2 linked regions of the Prochlorococcus marinus str. SB genome follow. The protein of the gene in region 1 binds, or shares a complex with, the protein of each later gene. Links are inferred from orthologs where the notes say so. Each region holds a gene or a part of one and is shown on either strand. Other genes may lie near its edges.

The links.
Region 2: the proteins of pheS (region 1) and pheT are in contact, whole or in part, in a crystal structure (PDB 6P24), measured with the Escherichia coli proteins. The link is inferred for Prochlorococcus marinus str. SB from one-to-one orthologs.

The regions. Positions count from the first base shown.
Region 1 is NZ_JNAS01000002.1:1,046,323-1,054,658, reverse strand. What follows is about bases 3,053-5,870. They hold pheS (phenylalanine--tRNA ligase subunit alpha), read right to left. Parts: upstream 5,057-5,870; coding sequence 4,049-5,056; downstream 3,053-4,048. Other genes in these bases: surE (5'/3'-nucleotidase SurE), read left to right, coding at 5,125-5,870; EV02_RS00875 (NAD(+) kinase), read right to left, coding at 3,070-3,978; EV02_RS00870 (bifunctional cobalt-precorrin-7 (C(5))-methyltransferase/cobalt-precorrin-6B (C(15))-methyltransferase), read left to right, coding at 3,053-3,056. Outside these bases: bifunctional diaminohydroxyphosphoribosylaminopyrimidine deaminase/5-amino-6-(5-phosphoribosylamino)uracil reductase RibD, read right to left, coding at 1-959; EV02_RS00860 (DUF3122 domain-containing protein), read right to left, coding at 975-1,475; EV02_RS00865 (hypothetical protein), read right to left, coding at 1,450-1,701; more of EV02_RS00870, read left to right, coding at 1,785-3,052; more of surE, read left to right, coding at 5,871-5,934; EV02_RS00890 (DUF3611 family protein), read right to left, coding at 5,914-6,447; EV02_RS00895 (bifunctional riboflavin kinase/FAD synthetase), read left to right, coding at 6,516-7,439; EV02_RS00900 (thiamine phosphate synthase), read left to right, coding at 7,447-8,336.
Region 2 is NZ_JNAS01000001.1:231,588-237,038, forward strand. The notes cover bases 1,456-4,489. They hold pheT (phenylalanine--tRNA ligase subunit beta), read right to left. Parts: upstream 4,178-4,489; coding sequence 1,733-4,177; downstream 1,456-1,732. Other genes in these bases: EV02_RS07250 (hypothetical protein), read right to left, coding at 1,456-1,627; rpmG (50S ribosomal protein L33), read left to right, coding at 4,279-4,473. In the rest of the region: EV02_RS07255 (molecular chaperone DnaJ), read left to right, coding at 1-957; more of EV02_RS07250, read right to left, coding at 1,379-1,455; rpsR (30S ribosomal protein S18), read left to right, coding at 4,491-4,712; EV02_RS07230 (ribonuclease catalytic domain-containing protein), read left to right, coding at 4,758-5,451.

The DNA.
Region 1 (8,336 bases):
ATTTTTGGAGCAATAAAAGTTATAAATTCCTGAATACAATTAGATTTAATAGCGGCGGTAGCCAATCTAGGGCCACATTCCCACAAAACTTTGTTACATCCCCTTTTAGCTAGTATTTTTGAAATTAACTCTGGATTATCTGATGATACCTTTTCAACATCCACACATTTTGGAATCCTTGAGAGGTAGCTTTCATTTGCTGTTGAAGAATCATAAATAAGTAATGTTTTTGCCTTATTACAATCCCAAAGATTAGATTTTGTTGGCAAGTCTAAACTTTTTGTAAACACAACCCGCAAAGGCTCAGGATTTTTGGAACCTCTGGAAGTTAAGAGTGGATTATCTCTTCTTAATGTGTTTCCACCAATGATTATTGCATCAAATTCTGATCTAAAAGAGTGTACTAATGCCCGTGATTCTTCATTAGTAATCCATTTACTTTTTCCATTTTTTAAAGCTATTCTTCCATCAATACTCATTGCCCATTTAAAAACACCAAATGCCTTTTTAGTAATATTCCTATGAATGAAAGCCCTATTTAAATCTAGGGATTCCTTTTTACATAATCCTAAGTGAACTTGTATTCCAGCTTCTTTTAGCAGCTTTATACCTTTACCAGCGACTCTTATATCAGGGTCTTCGATAGATATGTAAGCCTTTTTTATCCCCGAGGATATCACCTTATCTACACATGGAGGTGTTCTACCCTGGTGGCAACAAGGTTCGAGATTTACATAAATTGACCCACCTCTAGCATCTTTTTTTAAATTATTAAAAGCCATTGCCTCTGCATGAGGCATCCCTGCCTTGAAATGAAACCCTTCTGAAATAAGGTTTCCATTCTTATCAATTATCACTGCTCCCACCCTTGGGTTTGGACTCGTTGTATTTTTACCTAAAGAAGCTAAAAAAATTGCTCTTTTCATCCATTTTGTATGGCTCACATTTTTATCAGTCATCTCCAAAAATCAAATTCAATTTATTGATCTCCACTCTTTAACAACAAAGGGAGGAACAGGTAACTCAGAAAAAACTCCCGACAAAGATAATCTTAATGGTCTATTTTTATCTAAATTTTTAATCAATTCATTAAGATCGAATTCTGCTGCAGCTTGTCTTCCATCATTTGCTAATTCAACATTAAGTAATGTTTTGTCATCTAAAAGCCACTGTTTTCTCCCTGATTCAACCCTCAATTGAGTGGGATGATCAATCCTAAGATTCCCTGGATATCCTATTACTCTCAAGATCAATTTATCTTCAAAAAGAGGTGATTTATAAGCTACTAATTGCCAAGTCTCAAAGTCCAAATCCCTTAAAAACTCACTGCTAGCATTCATTAATTCCCCATTTATTTCTGTTTCTGCAACTTCTGCGGATACTTTTATTGGGTTAAAAATGAAGGATAGTAGTAAAAGTAAAGGTAATATTCCTTTTAAAAATATATTTTTATTTGATTTTGTAATTTTCTTCATTTTCCGAATCCATCAGGGCATCAAGAGTAACAGCTGTTCTTACAATAGCTTGATATCTTTTGATTATTTTACGATTTTTTTTTATAACTCGAGATAAATTCAAAGAGTCTTTTTCAGAATAGTTAGATGTTAAATCGTTAGAATCTTCTTCAATAAACTCGAATTCACTATCTTTTTTTATTAAAGTTAATAATAAATCATGTAATCTCTTTCTTCTTTCAGACAATTGATTTATTATTAAAGCTCGAACAATCATAAGATAATTTAATAAAACATTCAAATAGATAAGTTTCTTTTAATTAAATATTCATGACTGAAAAAAGAAAAATTCATGTAGTAGGAATTAATTCTTATAAATTTGAGGATTTACCCCTTAAATTACAAAATCTATTTCAAGAGACAGTTTCAATTGCAGTTCCAAATTTATATTTTGAAGAAATAAAATCCTGGAGCGAAAATTGTTTAGAAAAAAAGAAATTATTTTTTTCGAGCAACAGTAATAAGGAACTTTTTCACTGGCTTAGATCACAAAAAAAAGATGTAATTTTAATTTCCAGAGGAGATCCACTTTGGTTTGGCATTGGGAGAATACTACTAGAAAATTTTTCAAAAGATGAATTAAGTTTCTACCCTTCAAATACTTGCATTCAATTAGCATTTAGTAAATTAAAGATCCCATGGCAAGATACTGTTAATGTGAGTATTCACGGCAGAGATTCAAATAGGTTAGTAGAGGCTCTTAAAACAAGGCCATCAACTTTGGCTATTATTACAGATTCAAATAACAAAAGTTTAGAAATAATCAAAAAAAACTTATCAGAATTAAATCTTATTGATTTTTATGATTTTTGGCTCTGTGAAGAGATTGGCTTCGAGAATGAAAAGATAAGAAAATTAAATCTTAAAGATTCATTACCATCTGATATATCAAGTTTGAACATTGTTGTTCTTAAAAATAAAAAGAAAAATTACTCAAATAATAATCTCCCTCTTTTCGGAATCAGTGACCATATTTTTAAGACTTTTGATGATAGACCAAACTTATTAACTAAAAGGGAGGTTCGCGTTCAAATATTAGCTGCTTTAGAGCTCCCAAGAAATGGTGTCATCTGGGATATAGGAGCAGGTTGTGGGTCAATTGGTTTAGAGGCACTAAAGTTAAGGCCTAATTTGGATTTGTTTTGTATAGATAAAAGGATTGGCTCAAAAGAATTAATACTAGAAAACTCTAAAAGGCTTGACGTCAAACCAAAATTTATTTTTGAGGAAGACATAAATTACACCTTGAATGTGAATAATTTAAGTTCTCTTGAAAAACCTAATAGATTAATAATTGGAGGATGTGACAAAAAAACTAAACTCAAGATTATTAATAAACTAGCTCAAGATATGGATATTGGAGACATTATCGTTATCCCAATAATTAATATTCAAACTATTAAAGAATTGGAAGAGGAATTAGAAGATAAAAATTTCAAAACAAATTTAAATTTAATTCAGACCTATAAAAGCTTAAGTATTACGGAGGGAATGAGACTAGAACCCAATAATCCTGTTTTTCTATTAAAAGGGAAAAAATAAATTCAAGTAATTGTTATTTATCAGGTTTAGCCACATGAGGTAAACCCCAACCTAGTTTATTTCTTAAAACCTGAAAAAATTCGTGATCTTCAAGTCTAATAAATTTTACTGAGTGTTTACTTTTTCTTATTAGAACCCTATCTTCAGGCCAAACATAACAACCGGCATTGCCATCAACAACCATTACTAACCTTTCAGGAGTTGCAGGAAAAACAGTTACTGGCTCTGAATCATTAAAAACCAATGCCCTAGATGCCAATGAATGTGGAGCAATTGGAGTTAATTGCACGACTGGACAATCAGGTGTGATAACTGGTCCTCCTGCACTTAGAGAATAGGCGGTAGAACCAGTTGGAGTAGATAAAATTACTCCATCAGCTGAAATATCCACAGGAGCATGTCGACCTATAGAAATTTCAAAGTGACACATACTTGTTAGAGGCTCTCTATGAAGAGCCATCTCATTAAGGCAAAGAGACTCCCATCTCCTCTGATCATTCCTCATTACACTAATTATAAAGCAAGTTCTTTCTTCAATATCCCAATTTCCTGCAATTATTTTATTTATAGCCTCATCTAGATTAGATAAGTAAGCTTCCGCAAGAAATCCTAAATGACCAGTATTTATTGTAAGAATTGGAATTTTAGCAGGTGCCGTTTGCCTTGCAGCAGAAAGTACAGTCCCATCTCCGCCAAGAACAATTGCAAATTCCATTGATGAATCAAACCCTTCAGGAACACAATTCGTATATCCCAAAGGACGAACATGTTGATCAGGATTTGCGAAACCAACCATCCCCCCAGAGCTACTAACTCTTACAACTTCAAAATTAGATTTTTCCAATTTTTTTTGAACAGAAGTTGCAGTTTGAACAGCTAGTTCCTTTCCATCATTAACGATTAGTCCTGCTTTACGTACCAATCAAAAAATTAAAACTAGGACTATCTTAAACTAATTTGTTGGACAATCCTAATTTAAAAATTAAATACTATTAGAACTGTTCTAAGAATCTAATATCATTTGTATAAAATTTTCTGATGTCGTCGATCTGATGTCTCACCATACAAAATCTCTCAACTCCTAATCCTGCTGCAAAACCAGTCCATTTCTCAGAATCTATTCCTAATTTTTCTAAGACCTTTGGATCAACCATTCCGCAACCCATTACTTCTAACCATTTACCTTTCCACTGGACGTCTACTTCTGCAGAAGGTTCAGTAAATGGGAAATAACTAGCTCTGAATCTTACAGGAATATCTCCAAAAAAGGCCTTTAAAAATGTTAGAACTGTTCCTCTTAAATGACTAAAATTAATGTCTTGATCGATACATAAAACCTCAATCTGATTAAATACAGGGGAATGAGTAGCATCTACTGCATCTCTCCTGTAAACTCTCCCGGGAGCAATAATTCTTACTGGAGGAGGATTATTCTCTAAGTACCTTATCTGAACAGGAGAAGTATGGGTCCTTAAAAGTCGATTTTCATCTAAGTAAAAGGTATCCTGCATATCTCTTGCGGGATGATTTTTGGGTATGTTGAGAGACTCAAAATTATAAAAATCAGTTTCTATTTCAGGGCCACTTTCAACTGAATATCCTAAACCACAAAATATATCTATTATTTCGTCTTGAGTTGAAATCAAAGGATGTTTATTCCCAGGAGGTGTTCCAATTGAAGGGATAGTTACATCAATTTTTTCTTTTTTAATCTTTTTATCTAAGGCTTCACTATTTAGTTGATTTTTTCTTTCAGTTATTAATTCCTGCAAATTTATTTTTATTAAATTTGCCTTCTGTCCAACAACTGGTCTATCAGTAGCGGATAATTGACCCATTGTTTTCAAGATAATTGATAAATCACCTTTTTTACCTAGCAAGGAAACTCTTAATTGATCCAGTTCTTCATGAGTACTAGCATTACTTATATTATTTTTTGCTGTTAGAGAAAGATTATTTAGTTTTTCCTCAATTTGACTTAATGATTCAATCTGACTCACTGATATAGTAAAAATAAGTATTGCTTTATCTTACTTAAATATCGTCCATAAATAAAATTTATTGATTAATGAAACCGTTAAATATATTAATTAGCAATGATGATGGTGTTTTTGCAGCGGGGATAAGAGCTTTAGCAAAATCAGCGCAAAAAAGAGGGCATAAGGTAAAAGTAGTTTGTCCTGACCAAGAAAGGTCAGCTACCGGGCATGGTCTTACTTTACAATCTCCATTAAGAGTTGAAAAAGCTGACGAATTATTTGGGGAAGGAATTGAAGCTTGGGGATGTTCTGGCACTCCTGCTGATTGCGTCAAATTAGCACTATCTGAACTCTTGGATAATAAACCTGATCTAGTACTATCTGGAATAAATCACGGGCCAAATTTAGGGACAGATATTTTTTGTTCAGGTACAGTCGCTGCAGCTATGGAAGGCACTTTAGAAAATGTTCCCTCCATGGCAATAAGTGTTGCTAGTTTTAAATGGAAGAATTTTGAATTTGCAGGAGAAATTGCAATGAATATTGCCGAACAAGCAATTAATGATAGTTGGCCTGCTTCACTTTTATTAAACTTGAATATACCCCCTTGCGAAAAAAGCAAAATAAAAGAATTATCCTGGACAAGATTATCAGTAAGAAAATATAAAAATCAATTTTCCAAAAGAGAAGACCCAAGGGGGGATGATTATTATTGGCTCGCTGGTGAGGTAGTTCTAGATCTTAAATCAAAAGGTTATGGTCCAAAGAAATGGCCAAGTGACGTATCGCAAATACAAGAAAATAAAATATCTCTTACACCTGTAGAACCAGATTTATTTTGGAGAGGTAACTTAGATGACTTACCTAAAATTAATAATTCATTTGTAAATCCTTCTTAAAAGCCATAAAGAAAAGCAAAGTCCAAAAAAATGAGCCGCGATAACTTGCGTGTTACTAAGAACTGATAATATTTCAAGACCAGTAATTGGGATATCAGATGTCGCTGTTATCAATTGTCCAGTTGTTTGAGAAGATGCTTGGATAAATAAGGCACCCATAAGAGCTTGATATCCAATTAATCCAAACAAAATTCCTAATAAATCAACTATTAGTCCTCGTTTTATCAATTTACTTGTTTGTCCTCTTGAGGGTCTTGCGTTACTTGCGATTGCTCTTCCTGTTCTAACTATTAACCAACCTTGCCAAAGACTAAAAAGTAGTAAAATCAAGGATACTGTTGTAAGTGATAGACCAGGCGCTAAGCTAAGCTGCCCTTCGCTATTATTCACAACATTTGAAAAAAGCAAAACAGCTGCAACAACAACACCTAAAATGGACTGAACCCAAAAGCGTATCCATCCAATGCGTCGCATTCCAAATGAAAGGGACTGAAAATCAATTTTGTCAGACATTCATTTGATCTAATAAACTATAATCTAATCAAATTTGCCATCAAAGTCATAAAATTGCACGTAATCTTTTGATCTCTTTAATATCGCCATCTGAAGTTAAGAATCCTACTTCAATAGCTATTGGAAGTTTTGATGGCCTTCATGCTGGCCACAGACAATTAATAAAAAGTGTAGTTGAAGAGAATCAATATACCCCAACAATTGCAAGCTTCTGGCCTCATCCCCGAGAAGTTCTTTATAAAGAGACTCGTCTGAGACTTGATCTCCCTTATGAAAAACTATCTATTCTTGAAGATCTAGGAATTGAACAATTAGTTCTGATTCCCTTTGATATGAAACTATCCAAATTAAGTGCAGAAAGATTCGTAAAAGATATTTTGATAAATCAATTACAAGCAAAAAACATTTCTGTAGGTGCTAATTTTAAATTTGGTTTCAGAAGAAGTGGAGACATAAATACAATAAAAAATTTGATTAAGGATACTGAAATTAAACTAAAAATTACTCCAATCTTAGAAGACAAGGAAGGTAGAATCAGCAGCAGCAGAATAAGAGATCTATTAGAGAAAAGTGATCTGAAAAATGCTTTCAAAATTCTCAATAGGCCTTATAGTTTTAATGGAAAGGTTGTTAAAGGTAAAGGAATTGGGAAAAGTATAGGATGGCCTACCGCAAACCTTGAAATAGATGGCAGAAAATTTTTACCTGGAGAAGGAGTTTACGCATCTTGGACAATCATAGAAAATTCTAACCAAAAAATTGAATCTGTTATGAATCTTGGCTCTCAACCAACAATAAATCCTTTATTGCCATCTGCAGTTGAAGTTCATTTAATAAATAAAGATATCGATCTTTATGGTTTCAATCTATCTGTAGAACCAGTTGAAAAACTTAGATCTCAAATCAAGTTTAAAAATATAGATCAACTTTCTAATCAAATTAAAAAAGATAGAGATAATGCTCTAGAAATTTTAAAAAACTACAAAAAATAAATTACAAATGCTTAATTCCAATAGTAAAGACGCTGAAGATTTAAGAATTTATCAAATTATTGATGCTAATTTAGATAGAGCTAGAGAAGGATTAAGAGTATTAGAGGATTGGGCTAGATTTGGTCTAGGAAAAGAAAAATATGTTGAAAAGATTAAAAACTTTAGACAAATTTTAGGGAAAAATCATTTAGAAGTTTATAAACAATCTAGAAATCACATAGAAGACAAATGTAAAGGATTGACTCATAAAGAGCAAATCAACAGAAAAACTTCTGAGCAAATTATAAGTTCTAATTCAGCTAGGGTTCAAGAAGCATTAAGAGTCATAGAAGAATTCTCAAGGCTGCAGAATAATGAGCTTTCAAAAATCGCTTCTGAAATTAGATATGAAATTTATACTATTGAAATTGACTTATTAAGTTATAGCAAGTGTAAGAAGTCGGAGAAAATATTAAAAGAAAATGACTTATATGTAATCACAGATCAAAAGGACAATTTATTAGAAATAGTAGAAGAGATTTTAATTGCGGGAGTAAAAATTATTCAGCATAGATTTAAAACGGGAACTGATCAAGATCATCTTCAAGAAGCAATTCAGATTAAAAATCTATGTAAAAGATATAATTCTTTGTTTATCGTTAACGACAGACTTGATATAGCTCTAGCATCTAAAGCGGATGGAATTCATCTTGGACAAGGCGATTTAGACTTTAAAACGGCAAGAAAACTTTTAGGATATTCAAAAATAATCGGCATAAGTGCAAATAATGCAATTGATATTTCAAATGCTATTAGTGAGGGTTGTGACTACATAGGAATAGGTCCAGTATTTGAAACTACAACAAAAAAGAATAAAAAACCTTTAGGTATTGAAAATATCAAAACATTGACAAAGGA
Region 2 (5,451 bases), on another replicon or contig:
GAACTAATTTCCAGGTTTGATCAATTACGAAAAGAGTGGGGATTTAGAGCAAGAGGACCTGTAATAGAAAAGATACTTAAAGAACTTCTTCAAGAAGATGATTTACTACCTAAAAACCAACAGCAAGAAATAGACTTTAACGATAAGAATACTAATGAAAATTTAAATATTGATGAAGATACTGCATTGGTATTAATTAAATCAGACGTAAAAAAAGAAGTTAATGAGATATCTCTAAATAAAAGATCTACAAATAACAATCAATATAAAGAAACAGCCAACTCAAATATAAGCCTTCCCAATTTCGTTGAAAAAAAAGTAAAGAATCTAAGAAGAAGTATTAATAGTGAAAAATTAAAGGAGAATATTAATGATATTCAAATTAATACAATCAAAGAAACTGAATTAATAAAATGTCGAATTGAGTTAATTAGTCATTGGAAAACACTATATGGATCAGTTCCTAATGACCATGTAGTAGAAGCTTCAATGGATTGGTTTGAAAGGGATATATGGCCAAATCTTGATGGGACTGAAAATCTACCCTTTACTTGGAGTGCAGCCAATAAATTAATGTCAGAATTATGCCCATTTTGGATAAAGAAAAATCCATCACTTGAAATTGTTTTATTAATGATTGGCGTTTTAGAAGACCCTTTTGCAACATCAGATCTGATAAATAGAATACCAACACTTATGAGAAGGTTTGTAAGTAGATTTAAGCGAAATAATAGATCAAATTCATTTGAAACATTGGACTCAACAATGACAGTACATGGAGCACTTAAATTATTGAATTTATCAACATCAGCTGGATCAGCTCATACATTCCGCAAAATTAGGGAGGCCTATAAATCAATAGCTTTAGAGACACATCCAGATGCTGGAGGATCAACAGATCAAATGAGAAAATTAAATGAAGCGTATCAATTGCTAAAAAATCTATATAGAGACTAGTATAGTAATTCCCATATAAGACCAATAACAAGTCTAATTAATAGTCTCACATAAGATAGCTGTCAAGCAAATAATTTCAAATTTTAATCAATTATTTTTATTCAAATTTATGTAAACAAAAAATATATATTAATGAAATTAAGACAAAATTTGCTTTTAAAAAATAAAAATTTCTTTGTATAGTAATTCTCATATAAGACTTATTATTAGTCTATGATATAGTCTCAAAATAGATAAGTAAGATAAATAAATTAATCGATTTGAATGAATCATGCCCAAACTGCTTAATGCCTGGGAAAAAATAAAAATTGAATAATAAATCAATAAATTATGTCCTTTAAATGTCCAAGAAATTAATAAAGGCTAGAAAGCATTGCTATAAGGGCTTTTTATGTGCCTCCGTACTGCCTTAAAGACAGTACTACTTAGATTGAAGCTTCTCAATGGCAGTTTGCCTATCAATACTAGGAACATCACTTAATCCATTAGCATCGAACCAAGGGGCGCTAGCCCAATCAAAACCTTCGCCAAAAGTATTATCTGGTGCAGTTATGTACCAGTGACATGATGCATCTGGTATGTCAACAGCACATTTTGACCAATCATCTGACCACTGAGGGACTTGAACCCACAGCACTGAAGATAGAAGTAGAGAAAGTAGACTAATCATGACCTTTATCATACAACATTAATTACTTTTATAGGATTATTATTTATCTTATATAAGATTCATATATAGACTTATTTATAGTCTTATATGAGAATAGCAATACGTTTAATTCCTCAATTTAGTGTTAAAACATTTTTCAACATTAGAAATGATATTTGAATGTATTGATGTAATGTCAGAGTCCAGTAATGTTTTATCTTTATCTCTATAAGATAATCTAAATGTATAACTTATATGATCATCTCCAAATTTAGTATCTTCAAAAACATCAAGTAAATTTACATCCTCTAAGAGATTTTTTCCTGTTTTTCTTATTTGTGATGTTATTTCGCTAATTAAAAATTTCTTACTGAAAACAAAATTTATATCCCTTTCCATTTTCGGAACAATGGGGTATTGCTTATATATTGGAATCCATTTATTTTTTCTTGTACTAGCTCCCAAAAGGTTAGAAACATTTATGTTAAATAAATAAACTTTTTTTAATGACTTCTTTTCTAATATTAGTTTGGGATGTATTTCACCAAAATAACCTGCATCTTTCCCTTCAATAACTAATTTTGCAGTTCTTCCTGGATGAAGAAAATCAATTGAATCAGTAGGTTTATCATCAATTTTTATGTTCAAAGATGATAAAGCCTCCTTTAACTTTCCTCTGGCCTGGAAATAATTAAGATCATTATCTTTACCAGAATTTATCCATTTTCCAAATTTTTTATTTCCAAAAATCGCACCATTCAGAACTTCTTCTTGAATGAACTCAGTTTTCTTTTGAAAAACATTTCCAATTTCAAATATATAACAACTTGCTTGTCCAGCTTTTATATTACGGTTTACTATCTCCAAATGTTCTTTCCAGATATTATCTCTAAGACAGCTTGTTTCTAATAACAAAGGATTAGAAATCTTTATAAGTTTTTCATCGTCTTCAGGAACAAGAGAATAGCTTAGTACCTCGTTAAAACCATTTTCTATAAAACCATTTTTTAATTTTCTCAATGCCAACTGTTCTGATGACAATTTTCCAGGCTTAATTGGATTAGGAAGTTTTAAGTCGAATCTGTCATACCCTATTAATCTTGCTATTTCTTCTATTAAATCTATTTCTCTTGTTAAATCATGAGATCTATTTGGAATTACTGCTACATCCCAGCCATATTCTTTATTCTTTAAAGTACAACCTATGAGTGTTAATTTATCAACTATTTCATTATCAGATAAATTTCTTTTTTCAAATTGATCGTTAATAATTAATGGACCAAGAATTTTATGAATTCGATTTCTCCGTAGTTTAATAAAAATATCCTCATTACTTATTAAATTTGAAGTATTGATGATTGGTGAATTAATAGAAAAATATTCTTCTAAAAGATTAAATGCCCTTGTTACTGCACTTATTGTATTTTTTGATGAAATCCCTTTTTCATACCTGCTGCTAGATTCTGTTCTTATGCCAGCCGCCTTGGAAGATTTTCTTATAGTAACTGGATTAAAAACAGCGCCTTCAAGGTAAATAGATGAGGTAGTATTACTTACAGAAGTCTCTAAACCTCCTATAACCCCTGCAATAGCTACAGGTTTATCACAACAAGTAATAACTGTAATATTGTCATTTAAGTCATATTCTTTACCATCTAAGCAAATAAGGCTTTCGTTATCCTTGCCTTTTCTTACAGAGAAATCTTCTGGAGAAACTTCCTTACCAATTAAGTTTGACAATTTATCTTTATCAAACGCATGCAAAGGTTGACCTTGTTCTAATAGAATATAATTTGTCAAATCAACTAGAAGATTAATAGATTTTATACCTGATTTTTCTATACGGTCTTTAAGCCAATTTGGCGATAATTTCTCTCCATTTACTCCATCAATGCAGCTTATTGTATAAATGCAATTAGATTCTATAGCCTCTGGACAAAGTTTAATTCCCTTAAGTAAATGAATATTGTATTTATGGTTTAATTCTGGAAAATTTAAGGTGGATTCTAAAAGAGCAGAAATTTCACGGGCTATACCCATTACAGACATTCCATCAGGTCTATTAGCTGTAATGGCTAAATCATATATAAAATCATTTAATTGAAGCAATTCAGACCCTGGAGTCCCCAATTCATGTTTTAGGGCCAAACCTTCATCAATGATCTCTATCCCTTCGCTAGAGTCCTCTAAACCCAGTTCCTGCAGTGAACATATCATTCCTTCACTAATGACACCTCTAATTTCACTTCTTTTAATAGTTAAATCAACTGCATTTAATTTCGCGCCGACAGTAGCAACATAAACATAAATATTTGATTTAATATTGCGCGCACCACAGATAATTTGTAAATTCTTTGAATTACCAATATCGACTTGGCAAATTGAAAGTTTGTCAGATCCTTCGTGTTTTAAAACAGATAATACCTTTCCTAAAACAACACCATTTACATTTTTTGAACAATCTTCTAATGATTCAACCTCGAATCCACCAATAGATAATTTCTCAGAGAGATCTTCAGGAGTAGAAGTAATTTCTACTAAATTTTTCAACCAATTTTGAGAAACTTTCATATATATTTTTTAATCAATGATGGTAAAAGAAACAAGTATATCTTCAAAAAAGTTTGTTGAAGATGTACAATAGAAAATTATACAATAAAGTATTAATTAAAATGGCCAAAAAAGGGACAAGAGTTGTAGTGACCCTGGAATGTACTGAAGCTAGGACAAGCACAGATCCTAAGAGATCTAATGGTGTCTCAAGATATACTACTGAAAAGAATCGCAGAAATACAACAGAAAGATTAGAACTAAAAAAGTTTAATCCTCATTTAAACAGAATGACCATTCACAAAGAAATTAAGTAATCAAATCAAATTAAATCATGCCTAATTCAATTTTCAAAAAACAATTATCACCTATCAAACCAGGCGATCCTATTGACTATAAGGATGTAGAACTACTAAAAAAATTTATAACTGAGAGGGGCAAAATCCTACCAAGAAGAATGACAGGTTTAACCTCTAAGCAACAAAGAGATCTCACATTAGCTGTAAAAAGAGCCAGAATTGTAGCTCTTTTACCCTTTGTAAATCCTGAAGGATAATTTCTTATTGAATATAGTTGGCACTATAATTAAAATCTCAAATATTTGAAAGATTTAACTGATTTAAAAACATATATTATTGACTCTGATGATCCACATGAGGTTGATGACGCTATTTCATTAGAAATAAAAGAAGGAAATAAAAAAAATTTATGGATACATATTAGTAATCCATGCAAACTCTTTTTGCATGATTCTAATGTTGATTTAAATGCAAGGAAGAGAAATAGCAGTTTATATTTAATTGATCAATATGTCCCAATGCTTCCTAAAAATATTCTTGAAAAGGCAAATCTAGCTCAAAATAAAGTTTCAGAAACTATTAGTGCAGCAATAGAATTCAATGACGATGGATCAATAAATAAATATGAAATAACTGAAGCAATAATAAAACCAAAATATCAATTAACATATGAAGATGCAAATGAAATATTAGAAATAGAACCCAAAGAAGAAATAGAATTAATTGAGATTAAAAAATTATTAGATAAAAGTATTAAATTTAGAAAGAAACAAGGAGCAATTATTTTTGAAAGTCCAAATAATAAAATTAAATTATATGAAGATAAGATTATACTAACTAAATTAGAGAAAACAATATCACAAATTATAATTGAAGAATCAATGATATTAATGGGTTATGTAACAAGTTTATTTATAGATAAATATGATTTAGCGGCTGCATATAGGATTCAAAAAATAAACTGTAATCCATCTGAAATACTCGATAGATATAATG